Regions from separate parts of the Iodobacter fluviatilis genome, predicted to be linked through region 2. Evidence: riboswitches for the same ligand, from Rfam matches in the RefSeq annotation. Region 2 holds a riboswitch; the other holds the start of a gene.

Region 1 (9,522 bases), 1.6 Mb from region 2:
CCTGCGCGGCCAATGATTTTTGGCTAGAGCCGACAGGTGGGATTGATCTGCAAAACTTTGAAGAAATCCTCAGCATTGCGCTGGACGCAGGAGTGACAAAAATCATCCCCCATATCTATAGTTCGATTATCGACAAAGCCAGCGGCAATACTCGCCCAGAAGACGTGGCAACGTTGTTGGCGATGGTGAAGGCAAAGCTGGGGTAGGCGGCTGCATTCGTAGGGCGGGTGAAACCCGCGGGTTTTCTATCAAGGCTCGCGGGTATGCTAGGGTCTGTTGACGTTTCATTCACAATTGCGCTGAGCCGGAAAACGGCCAAGCACAAGGCATGTGACGAAGGCAATAACGGGTTATTGTCGAGGAGCATAACGCAGTGAATGGCCATTTTCCGGCACAGCCCTTCGGGTTTAGCCCACTTTTGGGGCTGCACTGCGTTAAAAATCGCTCATGGTACTCGTACCATGTCGCCATTTTCTCCTTGTTCAGCCCCAAAACTGGGCCAAACGCAGGCGTGAATGAAACGTCAACAGACCCTAGGCAAAATCAAAAAGATTTTTTTAGTGCCTTCGGCACGTTTATTTTGGTGCGGGCGTCCCGCTGGACCTTCCTTTCTTGCGTGGCCAAGAAACGAAGCCAAAGAAGGCCACCCCACGAAACACGAATGCCCCTTCGCTGCGGACAATCGAGTCGGCGGCGGGCGGGATTGGCTCGCTGCCTCGCTCCCTTGCGGAAATCCCGCCCCGCTTGTTCCTCGCTACGGCGTGTTTCAAGGGGACTTTAAAGCCCTATGCAGAGAGCGTGGTTATTGTGTTTTTTTGCTGTTTGCTACTAAAACCAGACGGCTTAGCGCACATGGGCTGCAACCCGCCGATTTTTCAGCATCGCTCGCGGGGTCCCGCCCTACATATTCTGCATGGCATTGGGGCTATTTATTTTTGCTGATCTGGTGAGTCCCCGTAATCTGAAGATCTGGCGTTCTTGTTCGCTTCGCGCTGCTTCAGGCGATTTTGATTGATCGATTTATTTCAGCGGGCGTGTTCTTGTAATGAAGAGGCACTCCTTGCAGGGCTTAAGTCATTATGGTTCGTTTCCCTTATAAGCGTTTGGCTTTGCTTTATCGTACTTTGCAGGCAGAAACGCTGCCGCAGGATGAGCTGGCGCGCCGGTTTTCGGTGTCTACGCGCACGGTGCGTACCGATATTGCGGCACTGAATGAAACTTTACTTGAGCATGGCGCGCAATTTATTTTGCAGCGGGGTGAAGGCTATGTGCTCAGTATTCAGAATGAGGAGCGCTTTGCTCAGCTGACTTTAAGCCAACAATCGAGCAAAGCGCTGCCGCGTACCGCAGGCGAGCGGGTTCAGTATTTATTAATGAGTTTTCTGACTTCAGCCTATGCGTTTAAATTGCAAGACCTTGCGGACTCCTGGTATGTGAACCGCGCGGTACTGCAAATCGATATGGCCGAGGTGCGCAGCCATCTTGCCCAATATCAATTGCGCATCGAAACTCGGCCGCATTACGGTATGAAGTTGATAGGCAGAGAATCGGCGATTCGGGTGTGCTTAAGTGATTTACTCTGCCAACTGCGCCGTGAAGAAGCCAGCCATCCGCTGCTAGCAAGCGATCCAGATTTGGCTAGTACATCGATAAATTTTGTGAGCACTTTGACGCGTTTACTTGCGCATAGCACGGTACGCTTAAGTGATGATGGCTTTCACTTTATTAGCCAATATTGTGCCGTAGCGAGTAAAAGAATTAGCGATGGCTTCCCTATCGAAGAGCGAACGAAAGAAGAAGTCAGCCATGATATTGCGGCCATTGTTAGTGAGTTGGTGGCAGAGCTTAAGCAAATCACGCTCTGCGAATTATCGAGCGCTGAACAGCATTTTTTAGCGATCAATATCGCCGCGCGTAGCATACAAGGCATCATGCCCGATACGATTAATGCCGACGATGCCGAGGCCTTGGTCAGCTATATCCTGGATTATATCAACCGCCATTATCACTATGATTTGCGCCACGATAGCCGTCTGCGCTTGGATTTGCTCACCCACGTTAAAACCATGATCACGCGTTTGCGCTATCAAATTAATTTACCCAATCCCGTGCTAACCGATATTAAGCAACATTACGCTTTGGCTTACGATTTTACCCTAAGCGCTGTTTCTAGCTGGGCCAAGCACACGGCCTATCAAGTAAGTGAAAATGAAATTGGCTATTTGGTGCTGCATATTGGCGTGGGGTTGGAGCGGCACTATCAGATTGCCTTTGTCTGCCGCCCACAGGCCCTGCTGGTGTGCGATATGGGCAATTCGACTACGCGGATGATAGAGGCGATGTTGCAGCGCAAATTCCCGCAGGTATTGCTGAGCAAATCAATCTCGCAGCAAGATTATTACGCCTTGGATGGGGTAAGCGATGACTTTGTGATCTCTACTCAGCCGCTAGACAACAAGGGCAAGCCAGTGATTGTGCTATCGCCGTTTCCTACCGAGTTTCAGCTAGAGCAATTGGCTAAAACGGTAGAGATCAACCGCGCTCACCCCTATATGCTTGATCGCTATTTTGATGCCAAGCACTTTTTGCGCATTGATGAGCCCATCACCCAAGACGCACTCTTTCAGCGTCTATGCGCACAATTAGAGCAAGAAGGCATTGTGAACGAGGATTTCTACCCCTCAGTCACCGAGCGCGAGGCGATTTTATCCACGATTCAAGGCGATGGCATTGCCGTGCCACATTCCTTGGGCCTGCTCGCCAAGCGCTCCGTGGTCTATACCGTGCTCGCCCCGCAGGGCATTGCTTGGGGCGATGGCGCGGTGGCTTCGGTGATTTTCTTACTGGCGATTAGCAAGGAAGACTACGAAGAAGCGATGGCGATTTATGATTTATTTATCTCTTTAATTAGGGAGTGCGCCAGTGCCCGCTTGCTAGAGTGTGCAGATTTCGCTGAGTTTAAAGCGGCAGCGATTCGCTCTTTAAAGGCACATTAAGGACAATAACAAAGCTTGTTTCTGCGATTGCCCGTGTTTTTAGTTAGCAATTAACTACAAAGTGCTTCAAACATAATTGATTAGGAAAATGGTTTTTCCATCGAGCGCTACCGGTAATAGTGCAGGTGCTCCTGTGTTGATCTGGCCGAGCAATTTGCCATTGGCGGTATAGATGTATTTGCTGTCTGGCGTGCTGGCCAAATCCGGCTTTTCCGTAGTAGATCAGTCTTAAGTCCGACAGGCTGCTAGTCTTGTTCTTACTTATCATGATTTTTTGAGGCTGATGATCTACGGCTAATCGTGAATTGACAGCCTGCGCAAGCTTCACTAAATTAGCGCAGCTACGCGGCATTGGCCGGTTTAGGCCGGAATCTTCCGCTGCAATGACAAGAGAGGCTGCACCTGGCTTATGGCTTGCTTTAGCAAGCTGCAAGTGGCGCAGCGCCGAAGGGGAATCGCCCAGAAAACGCTCAGGCAAAAGAACTGTCATGGTTTGGTTTGAGTGGGGGATGGTAGGAATCAGCTCAAAACTGAATCACAGCACTCTGGGGAGCAGGCTTAAGTGCCTCGCCGAAGAAGCATGGGCGATACGTCGCGCCGCAATCTCTCAGGCAAACGGACAGAGGGGCATCGCTCAGCCAGCGCTGTGTGGGCTCCCTTATTAACGCTTGTTATCGCCCGCTTAACTCAGCTGTCCTTCCCATTTTAGATGCATAAATAGCGGTGATGTGCTGAATGATTGAGCCAGTCAGACTGTTACCTCAGATTGAACGATAAGCGCTTACTCGGCTCAAACTTAAAAATACACTTATAAACCGTTACCTTGCCCGCGCTCCTCGTCAGTGAGAGTCCCATATTGAAATGGGGCTGGGCAAGAACCACTAGAGATACTCAAAATGGCAATTAGCGTTTTCGATTTATTTAAAATTGGCCTTGGGCCATCCAGCTCGCACACGGTAGGCCCGATGCGGGCTGCGCGTACTTTTGCTCGCCGCTTAGAGAAAGATGGCCTTCTTGAAAAAGTTGCCAAAGTAAAGAGCGAGTTATTTGGCTCCTTAGGGGCCACCGGTAAGGGGCACGGCTCGGATATTGCTGTTTTATTAGGCCTGCAAGGCGAATCCCCCCGTCTTGTGGATACCGATAAGGTTGACGAGATGGTAGCCGCGATCCGCGAAGGCCGTAAGCTCAATTTGCTGGGCAAGCAGAGTATTGCCTTTATTGAAGCCGAACATCTCATCTTACATAAGCGTAAAACCCTGCCTTTTCACCCCAATGGAATGACTTTTGAAGCTTTTGATGTGGCGGGCGAAAGCCTTTCTAAGCGGGCTTATTACTCGGTAGGTGGTGGGTTTGTGGTGGATGAAGCCGCGGTGGATGCTGGCTTTAACCCGCCGGGCGTAACGGAGCTAAAGCACCCATTTAAGAGCGGTGCAGAGCTGTTGGCGCTGTGTGAGCGCCACGGCAAAACCATCAGTCAGATCATGTTAGAGAACGAGCTGGCTTGGCGCACCGAAGACGAAATTCGCGCTGGTTTGCTAGAAATATGGTCGGTGATGCAAGCCTGTGTTAAACGCGGCTGCGAGCATGAGGGCATTTTACCTGGCGGATTAAAGGTAAAACGCCGTGCTGCTGATATGTACCAAAAGCTACTGGCTTCGCCTGAAGCCGCGTTGCGTGATCCGCTCACCGTGCTCGACTGGGTGAATTTATACGCGCTGGCGGTCAATGAAGAAAACGCGGGTGGTGGCCGTGTGGTGACGGCTCCAACCAATGGTGCCGCTGGGATTATCCCCGCCGTTATGCATTACTACGCCCGCTTTACGCCAAATCCAACGGATGACGGCATTGTGCGATTCTTTCTCACGGCGGGGGCGATTGGTATTTTGTTTAAGCTCAATGCGTCGATCTCTGGTGCAGAAGTTGGTTGTCAAGGCGAAGTAGGCTCGGCCTGTTCCATGGCGGCAGGTGCATTGGCAGAAGTGCTAGGTGGCACGCCCGAGCAAGTCGAAAATGCGGCAGAGATTGGTATGGAGCACAATCTGGGCCTCACGTGCGACCCCGTGGGTGGCTTGGTGCAAGTGCCGTGTATCGAGCGCAATGCAATGGCGTCGATCAAGGCCATTAACGCCGCCCGCATGGCGTTGCGCGGTGACGGCCAGCACTTTGTATCGCTCGATCGAGTCATCAAAACCATGCGCGACACCGGCCGCGATATGAATACCAAATACAAAGAAACCGCTCGTGGTGGCTTAGCGATTAATATGATCGAATTGCCAGTGAATATTGTGGAGTGCTGATCGATGTGATTAGGGTCTGTAAATCGTTTTGTTGTTTTGTTTTGCGGAGTCTGGTGGCGGTGCCACTTATAGGGTCACAGATTAAAGTGAGTGCTTAGCAAACAACATCAGCGACAAAAGTCATTAAAAGGGACACAGCTAGCTGTGTCCCTTTTGCATATACATTACAGTTGGCGATAGGATGGAGTGGCTCTGGTTTAACCAAAGCCCATTGGCAAGCAGGGTGTTGGCCCTGTAGCGTGTGGCTCAGTAGGCAGGCGCTATATTGCAATCAAACTTTCTAATTAAAGCAGAGGATGAACGCTATGTTGAGCAATGCATCGTTGCAGGAAAGGAAAAATCTCGCCACTCCCCGTGGAGTGGGGGTGATGTGTGCTATCTATGTCGATAGGGCAGAGAACGCCGAGCTGTGGGATGTAGAGGGGCGGCGCTATATCGATTTTGCTGCGGGGATTGCGGTGACCAATACTGGGCATTGTCACCCTAAAGTGATCGCCGCGATGCATGCGCAGCTGGAGCGTTTTACCCATACGGCTTATCAAGTGATGCCCTATGCCTCGTATGTAGAATTAGCCGAACGAATTAATCAGGCCACGCCAGGCACGCATGCCAAGAAAACTGCGTTTTTTACCACGGGTGCGGAGGCGGTGGAGAATGCGGTTAAAATTGCGCGGGTTGCCACTGGCCGCGCGGGGATTATTGCATTTCATGGCGGTTTTCATGGCCGTACCATGATGGGTATGGCGCTGACTGGCAAAGTGTCTCCTTATAAAATAGGTTTTGGTCCCTTTCCTAGCGATGTTTATCACCTGCCTTTTCCCAGTATGCTGCATGGCGTGAGCGTTGCAGATACCTTACAAGCTCTAACTCAATTATTTAAAGCTGATATTGAGCCTAGCCGTGTGGCCGCAATTATTATTGAGCCAGAGCAAGGCGAGGGCGGCTTCTATGCGGCACCTATAGAGCTGATGCGTGCCTTACGCAAGCTCTGCAATGAGCATGGCATTTTACTGATTGCAGATGAAGTGCAAACGGGCTTTGCCCGAACTGGCAAATTGTTTGCGATGGAGCATTACGATGTAGAGGCCGATTTAATCACTATGGCGAAAGGTTTAGCGGGTGGTATGCCCTTATCTGCCGTCTGTGGTCGGGCCGAAATCATGGATGCGCCTAGCCCCGGCGGCTTAGGTGGGACTTACGCTGGCAATCCCATCGCGGTGGCCGCGGCTCATGCTGTGCTGGATATTATCGAAGAAGAAAAACTCTGCGAGCGTGCAAATATTTTAGGCATAGCCGTAAAAACCCGTTTAAACAGTTTGCGTGAGCGGGTGCCGCAAATCGCTGAGGTCAGAGGCTTGGGGGCAATGGTGGGGCTGGAGTTTATCCGCGATGGCATCGCTGATGTGGCGTTTACTCAGCAGGTACAGGCTAAGGCGCTAGAAAATGGCTTGCTCTTATTGATCTGTGGCAGCTATGGCAATGTGATCCGCTTTTTATTCCCGCTCACTATCAGCGATGCGCTGCTCAATGAAGGCCTAGATATTCTTGAGCAAGCCATGCTCAGTGCCGTGATGAAGTTTCAAGCTTAAGCAGTATAAGGAAAACCTATGTTAAAGCTACAAGATGCAGATCTATTACGCCAGCAAGCGTATCTCAATGGCGTTTGGCAAGATGCTTTAGATGGTGACCGCTTTGCTGTGCATAACCCTGCAACTGGTGAGGTAATCGCCTATGTGCCGAATATGGGGCGGATAGAAACGCAGGCGGGGATCGCTGCGGCCAATGTGGCTTGGGCATCATGGCGCAAAAAAACGGCCAAGGAGCGCAGTGGTTTATTACGGCGCTGGTTTGATTTGATTATTGAAAATACGGATGATTTGGCCGCAATTATGACCGCCGAGCAGGGTAAGCCTTTGGCGGAGGCTCGGGGCGAGATTGGCTATGCGGCGTCATTTATTGAATGGTTTGCAGAAGAAGGCAAGCGCGTCTGTGGGGATACCTTGCAAACGCCTGCTGCGGATAAGCGGCTTTTGGTGATTAAAGAGCCAATTGGGGTGTGCGCTGCTATTACGCCGTGGAATTTTCCTGCTGCCATGATTACTCGCAAGGCAGGCCCAGCCTTGGCTGCGGGCTGCACCATGATTATTAAGCCAGCAGAAAGCACACCGCTTTCTGCCCTAGCGCTAGCGGTATTGGCCGAGCGCGCAGGGATTCCGGCCGGTGTGCTTAGCGTGGTTACAGGCAAGGCTCGCGAAATTGGTGAGGAGATGACAAGTAACCCGCTGGTACGTAAGCTTAGCTTTACCGGTTCCACGCAAGTAGGGCGTATTTTGATGGCGCAAAGTGCCCCAACCATTAAAAAGCTGTCTTTAGAGCTGGGGGGAAATGCGCCTTTTATTGTGTTTGAAGATGCAGATCTAGACGCGGCCGTGCTGGGGGCGATGGCGTCTAAATATCGTAATGCAGGGCAAACCTGCGTCTGTGCTAATCGCTTGTATGTGCATGACCGTGTTTACGATACTTTCGCAGCCAAATTAGTTGCTGCGGTCAGCCGCTTAAAAGTAGGGAATGGGTTAGAGCCAGACGTAGATCAAGGCCCATTAATTAATGAAGCTGCGGTAGAAAAAATCGAGGCGCATATTGCTGATGCACTGCAAAAAGGAGCAAGCCTGCTATTCGGTGGTCAGCGTCATGCGCTGGGGCAAACTTTCTTTGAGCCAACTGTGCTTGCAGGGGTAGATAGCAGTATGTTGGTGGCAAAAGAAGAAACCTTTGGCCCATTAGCACCTTTATTTCGTTTTCATAGCGATGCAGAAGTAATCGCGATGGCGAATGAGAGCGAGTTTGGATTGGCTAGCTACTTCTATAGCCGTGATATTGGCCGTGTTTGGCGTGTGGCCGAAGCCTTGGAATATGGCATGGTGGGGATTAACACCGGCTTAATTTCAAATGAAATTGCCCCTTTTGGTGGGGTAAAACAATCAGGCTTAGGCCGCGAAGGCTCTCATTACGGGATGGATGATTACTTGGTCATTAAATATTTGTGCATGGGCGGGCTAGACCAGTAAGTTTTAAACCGACTTGCTTGTGCTTAATTTTTTACAGCTATGGAGGAGGGGCTAAATAGGGCAAATGGAAGGTTGATAATTTCTTATAACTGCCGTAATATTTGCGCCCTCTGAAAGTATACGGTGCTGGTTTTGAAAAATATAGTTTGTGCATGCTTATTATTATTGTTGAATGTGGCGGCATCTGCGGCGAGCAATGTAGTAGAACAGCTTCCTGTGTTGGCGGCGGATATTCGCCATGGTCAGCTTACAAATGGTTTGAAATATTTCATTAAAGCGAATGCCTCACCGGCCGCAAAGGTTGAATTACGGTTGATTGTGAATGCGGGCTCCATGAGCGAGGCCAAAGAAGAGCGTGGTGTAGCGCATTTGTTAGAGCATATGGCGTTTCGCCGTACTAAGCATTTTTCCCCTCAGCAATTAAAAGCATTTTTAGAAAGCCAAGGCATGCGCATTGGCAGTGATTTTAATGCCTTTACCTCGAATGAAAACACGATTTATCAGATCAGCGTGGCCAGCGATGCCGCGCCTCAGGCTTTGCAATTATTGGCTGATTGGGCTGCTGGCATTGAGCTCGATGCGGCGGAATTAGAGCTAGAGCGGGAGGTGGTGCTGGATGAGGGCCGGCAAAGCCAGTGGAGTACTGATTTTTATCAGTCCTTGTTTAAAGTTATGTATCCCCAAGAGCGGTATCACCTGCAGATGGCGATAGGGGATGTTGATGTTGTTAAAAATATTCCCTTAGCCAAGATTAAAGCCTTTTATCAGCGCGAGTATCAAGCTCAGCGTATGGCGGTGATTGTGGCGGGGGATGTGGATCCACTAGAAGTCGAAGAAAAAATCAAGGTGTTGTTTGCCGATGTGGCAAAAGGCGATTTACCTAATGGCTATCCTATCCCCGCTGCAAGCCCAGGCTTACGTTTTTTTAGCCACCGAGACGTGTGGAGCATAGCGCATCCGGTTGTAGGCTGGGGATGGATTCTGCCGGCGGAGTTAAGTTGGAGTGTGGACACTGAGCTAGCTTATTTTAAGCGAGGCTTATTGGGCGATTTAATTCATCAGCGTTTGCTTAGCCAAGCGGCGAGCAAAGAAAGCCCAATCTTAGAAGCCAGTTGGGTGAATGGTCATGGATTAAGTCTTCCTACACGGCAACCCGAGTTT
Region 2 (9,522 bases):
AGCCAAAGACGAAGGCAATACCATTATCTTTATCGACGAGCTGCATACCTTGGTGGGTGCGGGTAAAACCGAGGGCTCGATGGATGCGGGCAATATGCTCAAACCCGCACTGGCGCGGGGCGAGTTGCATTGCATCGGCGCAACTACGCTGGATGAATACCGCAAATACGTTGAAAAAGACCCCGCGCTAGAACGCCGCTTCCAAAAAGTACTGGTGAACGAGCCTAGCGTGGAGGCCACCATCGCCATCTTGCGCGGCTTACAAGAAAAATACGAAATCCATCACGGGGTAGAAATCACCGATCCTGCGATTGTGGCCGCTGCTGAGCTAAGCCATCGCTATATCACCGACCGTTTCCTGCCCGATAAAGCCATCGACTTAATCGACGAAGCCGCAGCCCGTATCAAGATGGAAATCGATTCCAAACCCGAAGTCATGGACAAGCTAGATCGACGGATTATTCAGCTCAAGATTGAGCGCGAAGCCGTGAAACGCGAGAAAGATGAAGCATCTAAAAAACGCCTCACCTTAATCGAAGAAGAAAGTGCACGTTTAGAGAAAGAATACTCAGACTTAGAAGAAATCTGGAAAGCAGAAAAAGCCAGCGTACTCGGCAGCCAAGCGATTCGGGAAGAAATTGAGCGCGTTAAAACCGCGATGGATGCCGCCCAACGCCGTGGTGAGTGGGACAAAGCCAGCGAATTGCAATACGGCCAATTACCGCAGCTTGAGGCCAAACTCAAAGCCGCCGAAGCGTCCGAGGCCACCGGCGGCAAGCTCAAATTGCTACGTACCCAAGTGGGCGCAGAAGAAATTGCCGAAGTCGTGAGCCGCGCAACGGGCATCCCAGTCAGCCGCATGCTGCAAGGCGAGCGCGAAAAATTGCTCACCATGGAAAACGCCCTGCATCAAAAAGTAGTGGGGCAATCAGAAGCCGTGCGTTTGGTATCCGATGCCATTCGCCGCTCCCGCGCAGGGCTTTCAGACCCTAACCGCCCTTACGGCAGCTTCTTATTTCTTGGCCCAACTGGCGTGGGTAAAACTGAGCTGACCAAGGCATTGGCGGAATTCTTATTCGACTCGCCGGATCATTTAATTCGCCTCGATATGAGCGAGTTTATGGAAAAACACAGCGTATCCCGTTTAGTGGGTGCGCCTCCAGGCTATGTAGGCTATGAGGAAGGCGGCTACTTAACCGAGGCCGTGCGCCGCAAACCCTATAGCGTGATTTTGCTGGATGAAGTCGAAAAAGCGCATCCGGATGTATTTAATATCCTGCTGCAAGTGCTGGACGATGGCCGCCTCACTGATGGACAAGGACGAACGGTTGATTTTAGAAATACCGTGATTGTGATGACCAGTAATCTAGGTAGCACGCAAATTCAAGCCATGGCCGGCATGGATTATCAGCTCATTAAAATGGCAGTATTAGCAGAGGTTCAAAGCCATTTCAGGCCAGAATTTGTAAACCGTATCGATGAAATGGTGGTATTTCATTCACTAGATCAAGCGGCAATTAGAAATATTGCCCGTATTCAACTTAATCGCTTGCAAGGACGTTTAGCCCATATGGAAATTGAGCTAAGTGTGAGCGATGCAGCGCTTGATTTGGTTGCGGCAGCAGGGTTTGATCCCGTTTATGGAGCACGGCCTTTAAAACGCGCTATTCAAACTGAAGTTGAAAATCCACTTTCTAAGGCAATCCTAGAGGGGAAAGTGAGCGCGGGGCATGTACTGACCATTGATGTTGACAATGATGCACTATTTTTTAAGCAATCCGAGTAACTCATTCGCTCAGATATAGCAGCTCAGAACCGGCGACCTGAGGGTCGCCGTTTTTATCCGTAGCATTACTGATCCAATGTTTTATAAAAAACACGGTTTACGATAAACATCGCGTTTTTATTCAACGCTCATATTTTTGTAAATTATTCACAAATATCTTCATTATGCGATAAGCTAAACGATCAAACCTTGAAAAAAATGTAATGAAGCAGGCACTTACATTGCTTAACCCAGAGCGATATTTTATCGCCTTTATACTGTTTATCAGCTATGTGGGCATTGGGTTTATTCATATTCAGCAAGCGCATTTATCCCTAGGCCATCTTGCTGTTATTTGGCTGCCCGCAGGTATAGGCTTATTAATGGCGCTAGAAATTGGCCCTGCCGCATTTATCCTTATTTTTTTTGCAAGCTTCACCCTCAACGCCCCAACCTATTACTATATCAACACCCCAAACAATGCTTACCCATTGATCACATCGCTAAGTGTGGGTATCGGCACGGCACTTATCGATGTATGGCAGGCGCATATAGCCACCAAAGCTTGGCAATATTTTGTTACAAAACATGATCGTCCCCCATTACAAAACCCCACCGACCTCCCCTATTTCTGGGGGAAAATTTGCTTTATCCCTGCCCTATTTAGCATGACGCTCACCCATATTTTGCTCAGCCTAGCCAGTATTATTAGCACGCAGGATTGGCTCGAAAATATTCAGCAAATGTTGATGCTCATCATGGGGGACACCGCGGGGCTATTTATCATCGCTCCGATTTACGCTAGCTGGAAATCTAACGTCTTCAAATATAGAATCCGCCCCGCCATCCCTTATTTTTTTGCTTTAATCTTGATCGTTACCCTAGGGTTTTTGCTCTATAGCTATTTACTGATGCTTATTCTGCCTATCTTGCTTTTGATTGCAATTCGATTTCGATTGGCAGGAACCTCAGTGGCATTGCTGATTGTTTTTACCTTTTTAATGACAGGCACCACTCATCACCTCGGGCCTTTTTTTAGCCCCAACAACCCCCCACTTTCTTTTCTTAATTTACAATTATTCCTATTTTCAATTGGGCTAACTTTGCATTACTTAGCGCTATTACAAGAGCTACTCAGCCATAGCCACCTACAATTAGAAACAGAAGTCACCCTCAGAACCGAAGCCTTGGCCGCCGCTAATCAGCGCCTAGAAGAATTAGTCACCACAGACGAGCTAACCGGCGTTGCCAATCGGCGTGAATGGCAGCGCCGCTGTGATGAAGCCATTATTTATGCTCGCCGCTATCAGCAACCGCTGTCTATTTTGCTCATTGATATCGATCACTTCAAAAACGTTAATGATCAACATGGGCATTTAACAGGTGATTTAACCCTAAAAGAGCTATGCCGCGTTTGCACTGCTGAGCTACGTGCATCCGATAGTTTTGCCCGCTGGGGTGGTGAGGAGTTTGTGCTGTTACTCCCTGGCACCACGCAGGCAGAGGCTATTTTAGCGGGCAATAAATTACGCATCGCGGTAGAGAATCAAGCCCTAGTGGAATACCATGGACATAAAATTCGTATTACCATCAGCGTGGGTGTGGCCATGCTAGAAGACAACGACAGCAGCTTAGACCATCTATTAAATCGGGCCGATCAAGCGATGTACGCCGCAAAAGCTGCTGGCCGCAATCAAGTACAGTGTGCAATTAGCTCTAGTACATTTAATCAATAATAAAAGAGCGGCCCATCCTAGCAGCCTGTCGGACTTAGACGGTCGAAGCGGAAAATCGCATGGTCGAGACCAGATTTTGCCGGATTTGCAGCGCCAATAACGAGTTATTGGTCAAAAAGCTGGTGAAATATAGGCCGATCAGGTGATTTTGCAGCTGACTGATGCTAAGCCCGACAGGCTGCTAGGGCTCACACGGCTTGCAATGCCCCTATATTTTTATATTTTTTAATTTAATGCCCCTTGTCTAAATCACAGCCATAATAAATTTTTAGCTCGGCATCCATATCATCATGCTAATAAACTTCAAGCCGCGCTCCCTTGAGATCTTTAAAAATTACGATAGGCAAAGATTACAAGCCGATATTACGGCTGGGATTTGTGTAGGGATTGTAGCGCTTCCTTTAGCAATGGCATTTGCGATTGCCAGCGGGCTTCCCCCATCTGCAGGCTTAAGTACTGCAATTATTGCAGGCTTTTTAATTTCTTTATTAGGAGGATCAAAAGTACAAATTGGTGGCCCTGCAGGTGCATTTATTGTGGTGGTTTACGCCATCGTGCAGCAATATGGCGTGGGTAATTTATTACTCGCCACCATGCTAGCAGGCGTTTTTATGTTTCTATTAGGGCTACTTGGCCTTGGCGCCTTGGTTAGGCATATCCCCGTTTCTATTGTGATTGGCTTTACCAATGGTATTGCCGTACTTATTGCCATATCACAACTAAAAGATTTTTTAGGCTTAGCTATTACAGACTTACCTGCCGAGTTTTTTTCGAAAACAAATGTGATTGCCCACGCGCTCCCTACAATCCATTTAGCCACCCTTTCCATTGGCATTTTTTCTTTAGCCATTTTAATTGTATGGCCCATACTTAATAAATATCTACCCTCAGGGTTTCAGCGCATCCCTGGTAGTATATTGGCCCTAGTCATAGGTACCTTGCTTTCCCAATGGCCAGAGCTGCATATCGCCACTATAGGTAGCCGTTTTGGTGATATTCCTTCGTATCTACCCAGCCCCACCTTTCCTAATTTTACCTGGCATTCGCTTGCAGCCATCATTCAGCCCGCATTAACCATTGCCGTTTTGGGTGCGATTGAATCGTTGCTTTGTGCCCGCATTGCCGATAGCATGATTAACGATAGGCATAATCCAAATCAAGAATTAATGGCCCAAGGCATTGCCAATTTTGTCGCCCCTTTATTTGGGGGATTTTGTGCAACCGGAACGATTGCACGCACCGTTACCAATATTAATAGTGGTGCCAATAGCCCTATTGCGGGGATGGTTCACGCTTTATCAATTTTTCTCATTATGGCAATTGCCGCGCCTTTTGCTAAATTAGTGCCTCTCAGTACTTTGGCGGCCATTTTATTATATGTGGCATGGAATATGGGCGAATGGGAAGAGTTTCGCCGTTTACAGCATTTTACGGCGAATTACCGAACCATTTTACTAGCTACTTTTACCCTTACCGTTGTGGTAGATTTAACCGTGGCAATGGAAGTAGGCTTACTGTTAGCCTGTGTGTTTTTTATTACCCGCGTGTCCAGCCTTACCCACTTAAATAAACTGGAATTACCCACGGCTTTAAGCCATCAAAGTATTGAAGCGTGGAGTATTCAAGGTTCTTTATTTTTTGGCTCGATTGCTAAAATAGAAGCACTACTCAATCCGCATAAAACTCAGCCAAAAATCTTAGTTTTAGATTTATCACCACTGCTAAATATGGACACCACAGGGCTTGAAGCGCTAGAAACCCTGCAACATTTACTTAAACGGCAACAAGGTGTATTGATTATTTGCGCAGCGGGAATTCAGCCCACCTCCCTTATTCACCGCTCTGGTTTTGATCAACAATTAGGCGAAGAATTTCTTCTTGCCGATAGAAATAGTGCTTGGACTCTAGCGGAGCAACTCCTCACTTGTACTCCCCTAGCTTCAAAAGAAACACCCACTTAGGACATATGTGATTTAGTCACGTATTTGTGCTTATTCAACATTACAAAGATCGCAATTATTGCTAGAGTAAAGTCGACGTTTTAAGACAATAGCCCATTAAATACAAGGGCATATTGCGTACATTCGCTTTCTCAACCATAAAAGGCCACGGATTTTGGCCATTATAGGAGACGCATGAGTACCATCACTCCATCCCGTTTTCATCACACCCTCAGCATGCCGGTATTTCTACCCAGCATGATTTTAATCGGCGTTTTACTCGCCATTTGTACCCTCAACCCCACCGCAGCAGAACAAATATTCTCGCATGGCCAAGCTTGGATTTCGGAAAATTTCAGCTGGTTCTACATTATATCCGTTGCCATTTTCATCATCACCCTTATCGCTATCGCCTGCAGCCCATACGGGAATATCCGCCTTGGCCCAGACGATGCTAAGCCTGAGTATAATTTCACCTCTTGGGTCGCCATGCTGTTCGCCGCAGGCATGGGAATTGGCCTGATGTATTTTGGCGTGGGCGAGCCCATGCAGCATTACTTATCGCCACCACTGGCCGAAGGCAGCACCATGGCTGCCGCCCGTGAAGCGATGAATATGACATTCTTTCACTGGGGCTTTCATGCTTGGGCGATTTACTGCTTGGTAGGCCTAGTACTGGCTTATTTTGGCTTTCGCTACAATCTGCCATTGACGATCCGCTCCGGCCTCTACCCCATTTTGCGAGACAGAATCAACGGCCCAATTGGGCACGCCGTCGATGTATTTGCCCTTTGTGGCACCATTTTTGGTATCGCCACCACCCTAGGCTTTGGCATTTTACAAATAAGCGCGGGGATTAACGCCCTTACCGGCTGGGACACCTCTGGGCTTGACTTTAAGTACGGCTTAATTGCCGTCGTGATTGGTTTAGCTGGCTGTTCGGCCGCATCAGGCTTAGATAAAGGCGTGCGCCGCTTAAGCGAACTAAACCTTAGCCTCGCCATTATCCTGATGCTATTTGTATTATTTGCTGGACCAACGCTCTTTCTGCTTGGCGCTTTTGGTGACAATCTTGGCCATTATTTTTCCAGCATTGTTGAGCTCACTTTCCGCTCTTACACCTATGAACCAACGCAAAAAGAAGGCTGGTTTAGTGGCTGGACGCTACTCTATTGGGCTTGGTGGATTTCATGGTCGCCATTTGTGGGGATGTTTATTGCGCGTATTTCCCGTGGCCGTACCTTGCGTGAATTTATCATCGGCGTGATGCTGATTCCCGCACTATTTAATCTGGTTTGGATGACTATTTTTGGTAACACCGCCATCTGGCTGGATATGCATACTGCTGCGGGCGCTTTAACGCAAACTGCGGGTCATGTAGATGCTTTGCTATTTAAATTCTTTGAATATCTGCCACTGGCTAAGGTGACTTCTTCAATAGCCATCTTGCTGATTGCAGTGTTTTTTGTCACTTCGGCCGATTCAGGAGCCTTTGTGCTCAATACCATAGCAACCCGTGGTGCAGAGAAATCACCAGCTTGGCAGTGCCTATTTTGGGCCGTTTTACTTGGCGTGACTGCAGCGATCCTACTCACAACAGGTGGTTTAAAAGCATTGCAGGCCGTTACCTTAATTGCAGCCCTGCCTTTCACTGCCATTATGCTGCTGCTTTGCTTCAGCCTATGTAAAGGCTTAGCTGCTGATCGTGAACACTTCTCACAGAAGTTTTCACCTGGCACAACCTTTTGGACTGGCCAACACTGGCGCATACGCCTAGCGCAAATTCTGCAAGAGTCTCGCTTAAGCGATGTTGAAAAATTTATCGCAAAAAGCGTAGAGCCGGCTCTCAAAGAAGTAGCCGCCGAGCTGCAAAAGAAAGGCTTAGAAGCCTCTGTACTAATAGGCGAAGATAAAGCTGTTTCTTTGATTGTGCCACAAACCAATCTACGCAATTTTGTATACGGTGTGCGGCCATTAAAACAACCCGTACCTGCTTTTGCCCTGCGTGATGCATCACTACCCATGTCTAGCCGTCCCCATCATTACGTACCCATCACCTTCTTTGAAGACGGCCGCCAAGGCTACGATGTGCAATATATGATTCAGCAAGAGCTCATTGCCGACGTATTAAAACAATACGAACGCTACCTAAGCTTGGTACACAATAAAGACACCCATCTACTGAACTCTGCACCTGGGCATACTTAAGGCCTAAACACTAAAAGCCAAACGCCCACCGTTTCAAGTGGGCGTTTTTTATTGCTAGGTAAAATTGACAAAATCAGACTAAGTGGTTAAATTCTGAAGACCAAAGAGGAGAGAGTAGCTAGGGAAAACCCCAGCTACCGCCGAAGGCGCAACGCCCGCGAACGCTCAGGCAAAAGGACTCTTTGGCATCAACACTCTGGAGAGTGGCGTGCCAAACGCCCACCGAAGGGGCTAACAAAACGGATCGTCATGAGCCGTTTTGGAATCTCTCAGGTACCAAGGACAGAGGGGCCGCTGCATCTGAAAAGCCTAATCGGCTTGCAGCGCTATGCCCGAGAGTGCCATGTCCGCCCAACTCCACACTACCCCACTCAATGCTGCCCATCGTATTGCCAACGCCCGTATGGTCGATTTTGGCGGCTGGGACATGCCAGTAAACTATGGCTCGCAAATCGAAGAACACCACGCTGTTCGCACCGATGCCGGCATGTTTGATGTCAGCCATATGCGTGTGGTGGATATCAAGGGCGAGCAAGTTCGTGCCTTTCTGACCCGCGCCCTTGCCAATAATGTGGCTAAGCTTAAAGTTTCTGGCAAAGCACTCTATTCTTGCTTGCTCAACCCACAAGCCACCGTGATCGACGATTTAATCGTTTATTACTTTGCCGAAGATTACTTCCGCCTTGTGGTGAATGCAGGCACCGCAGACAAAGACATCGCATGGATGCAGCAGCTTAATACCGATTGGAATACCGGCCTCACCATTACTTCCCGTAATGATTTAGCCATTCTGGCCGTACAAGGCCCGAATGCCCGCGCTAAGGTTTGGCAAGTTTTGCCAGAAACCCAAGCTGCCAGTTCAGACCTCAAGCCTTTTAATGCCGCGCAAATTGGCGATGTGATGATCGCCCGCACCGGTTACACCGGCGAAGACGGCTTTGAAGTGGTACTGCCTGCTACTCAAATTGAAAACTTCTGGAATCAACTGATCGCCGCAGGCGTTCGCCCTTGTGGCCTTGGTGCACGCGACACGCTGCGTTTAGAAGCGGGTATGAATTTATACGGCCAAGATATGGACGAAACAGTGAATCCGCTCAATGCAGCACTGGCTTGGACGATTGACCTCGTTTCCGAGCGTGATTTCGTAGGTAAAGAAGCCCTACTGGCTCAAGGCCAAACTCAACAATTCCTGGGCTTGTTGCTACTGGATAAAGGCGGTGTATTGCGTGGCCACCAGGTAGTGCATACCGAACAGGGAGATGGCGAAATCACCAGCGGCACGTTCTCGCCTAGCCTGCAACAATCCATTGCCATGGCGCGTTTACCGCTAGGCGTTGCCATTGGCGACACCGTACACGTAGCCATTCGTGATAAAAAACTAGCCGCCCGCGTCGTAAAAATGCCTTTTGTGCGCAACGGTAAATCACAGCTTTAAAAACCTTAGAACCTAAATTCTGTGGGCACAGAGAACACGGAGAAAACCAAGACGAGAACACCGAGAAAAACAATAGAGAGAATCATTAGTTTTTTACTTAAAAGATTTTCTCTGTGCTCTCTGAGTTCTCATATTTTCTCTGCGTCTACAGAAGTTTTTGAATTTAATTACCCCCATACCGGAGTTTTTATTATGTCTATCCCTGCAAATTTGAAATTCACTGACACTCACGAATGGCTTCGTCTTGAAGCGGATGGCAGCATCACCATCGGCATCACCAACCATGCTCAAGAAGCGTTGGGCGATATCGTGTTTTTGGAATTGCCAGCAGCCGGCACTCGCTACGCTAAAAACGACGCTTGTGGTGTGGTTGAGTCAGTTAAAGCTGCCAGCGATATCTACGCGCCATTGGCAGGTGTGATTGTTGAAAGCAATGAC

What was found. Region 2 has a riboswitch for glycine ahead of gcvT (glycine cleavage system aminomethyltransferase GcvT). Riboswitches for the same ligand answer to the same signal wherever they lie in the genome.
Region 1: it holds a riboswitch for glycine, as region 2 does, so the genes downstream of both, C1H71_RS14315 (L-serine ammonia-lyase) here and gcvT (glycine cleavage system aminomethyltransferase GcvT) in region 2, are expected to answer to the same signal.

Annotation. Positions count from the first base shown of each region.
Region 1 is NZ_CP025781.1:3,219,181-3,228,702, forward strand. It holds gene dagF (2-dehydro-3-deoxy-phosphogluconate aldolase) at 1-206, shown strand, start outside; gene C1H71_RS14310 (BglG family transcription antiterminator) at 1,080-2,996, shown strand; glycine riboswitch at 3,374-3,492, shown strand; glycine riboswitch at 3,532-3,629, shown strand; gene C1H71_RS14315 (L-serine ammonia-lyase) at 3,893-5,293, shown strand; gene gabT (4-aminobutyrate--2-oxoglutarate transaminase) at 5,599-6,882, shown strand; gene C1H71_RS14325 (NAD-dependent succinate-semialdehyde dehydrogenase) at 6,901-8,361, shown strand; gene C1H71_RS14330 (M16 family metallopeptidase) at 8,494-9,522, shown strand, end outside.
Region 2 is NZ_CP025781.1:389,876-399,397, forward strand. It holds gene clpB (ATP-dependent chaperone ClpB) at 1-1,786, shown strand, start outside; gene C1H71_RS01670 (GGDEF domain-containing protein) at 1,990-3,501, shown strand; gene C1H71_RS01675 (SulP family inorganic anion transporter) at 3,792-5,462, shown strand; gene C1H71_RS01680 (BCCT family transporter) at 5,637-7,649, shown strand; glycine riboswitch at 7,745-7,840, shown strand; glycine riboswitch at 7,842-7,939, shown strand; gene gcvT (glycine cleavage system aminomethyltransferase GcvT) at 7,993-9,084, shown strand; gene gcvH (glycine cleavage system protein GcvH) at 9,277-9,522, shown strand, end outside.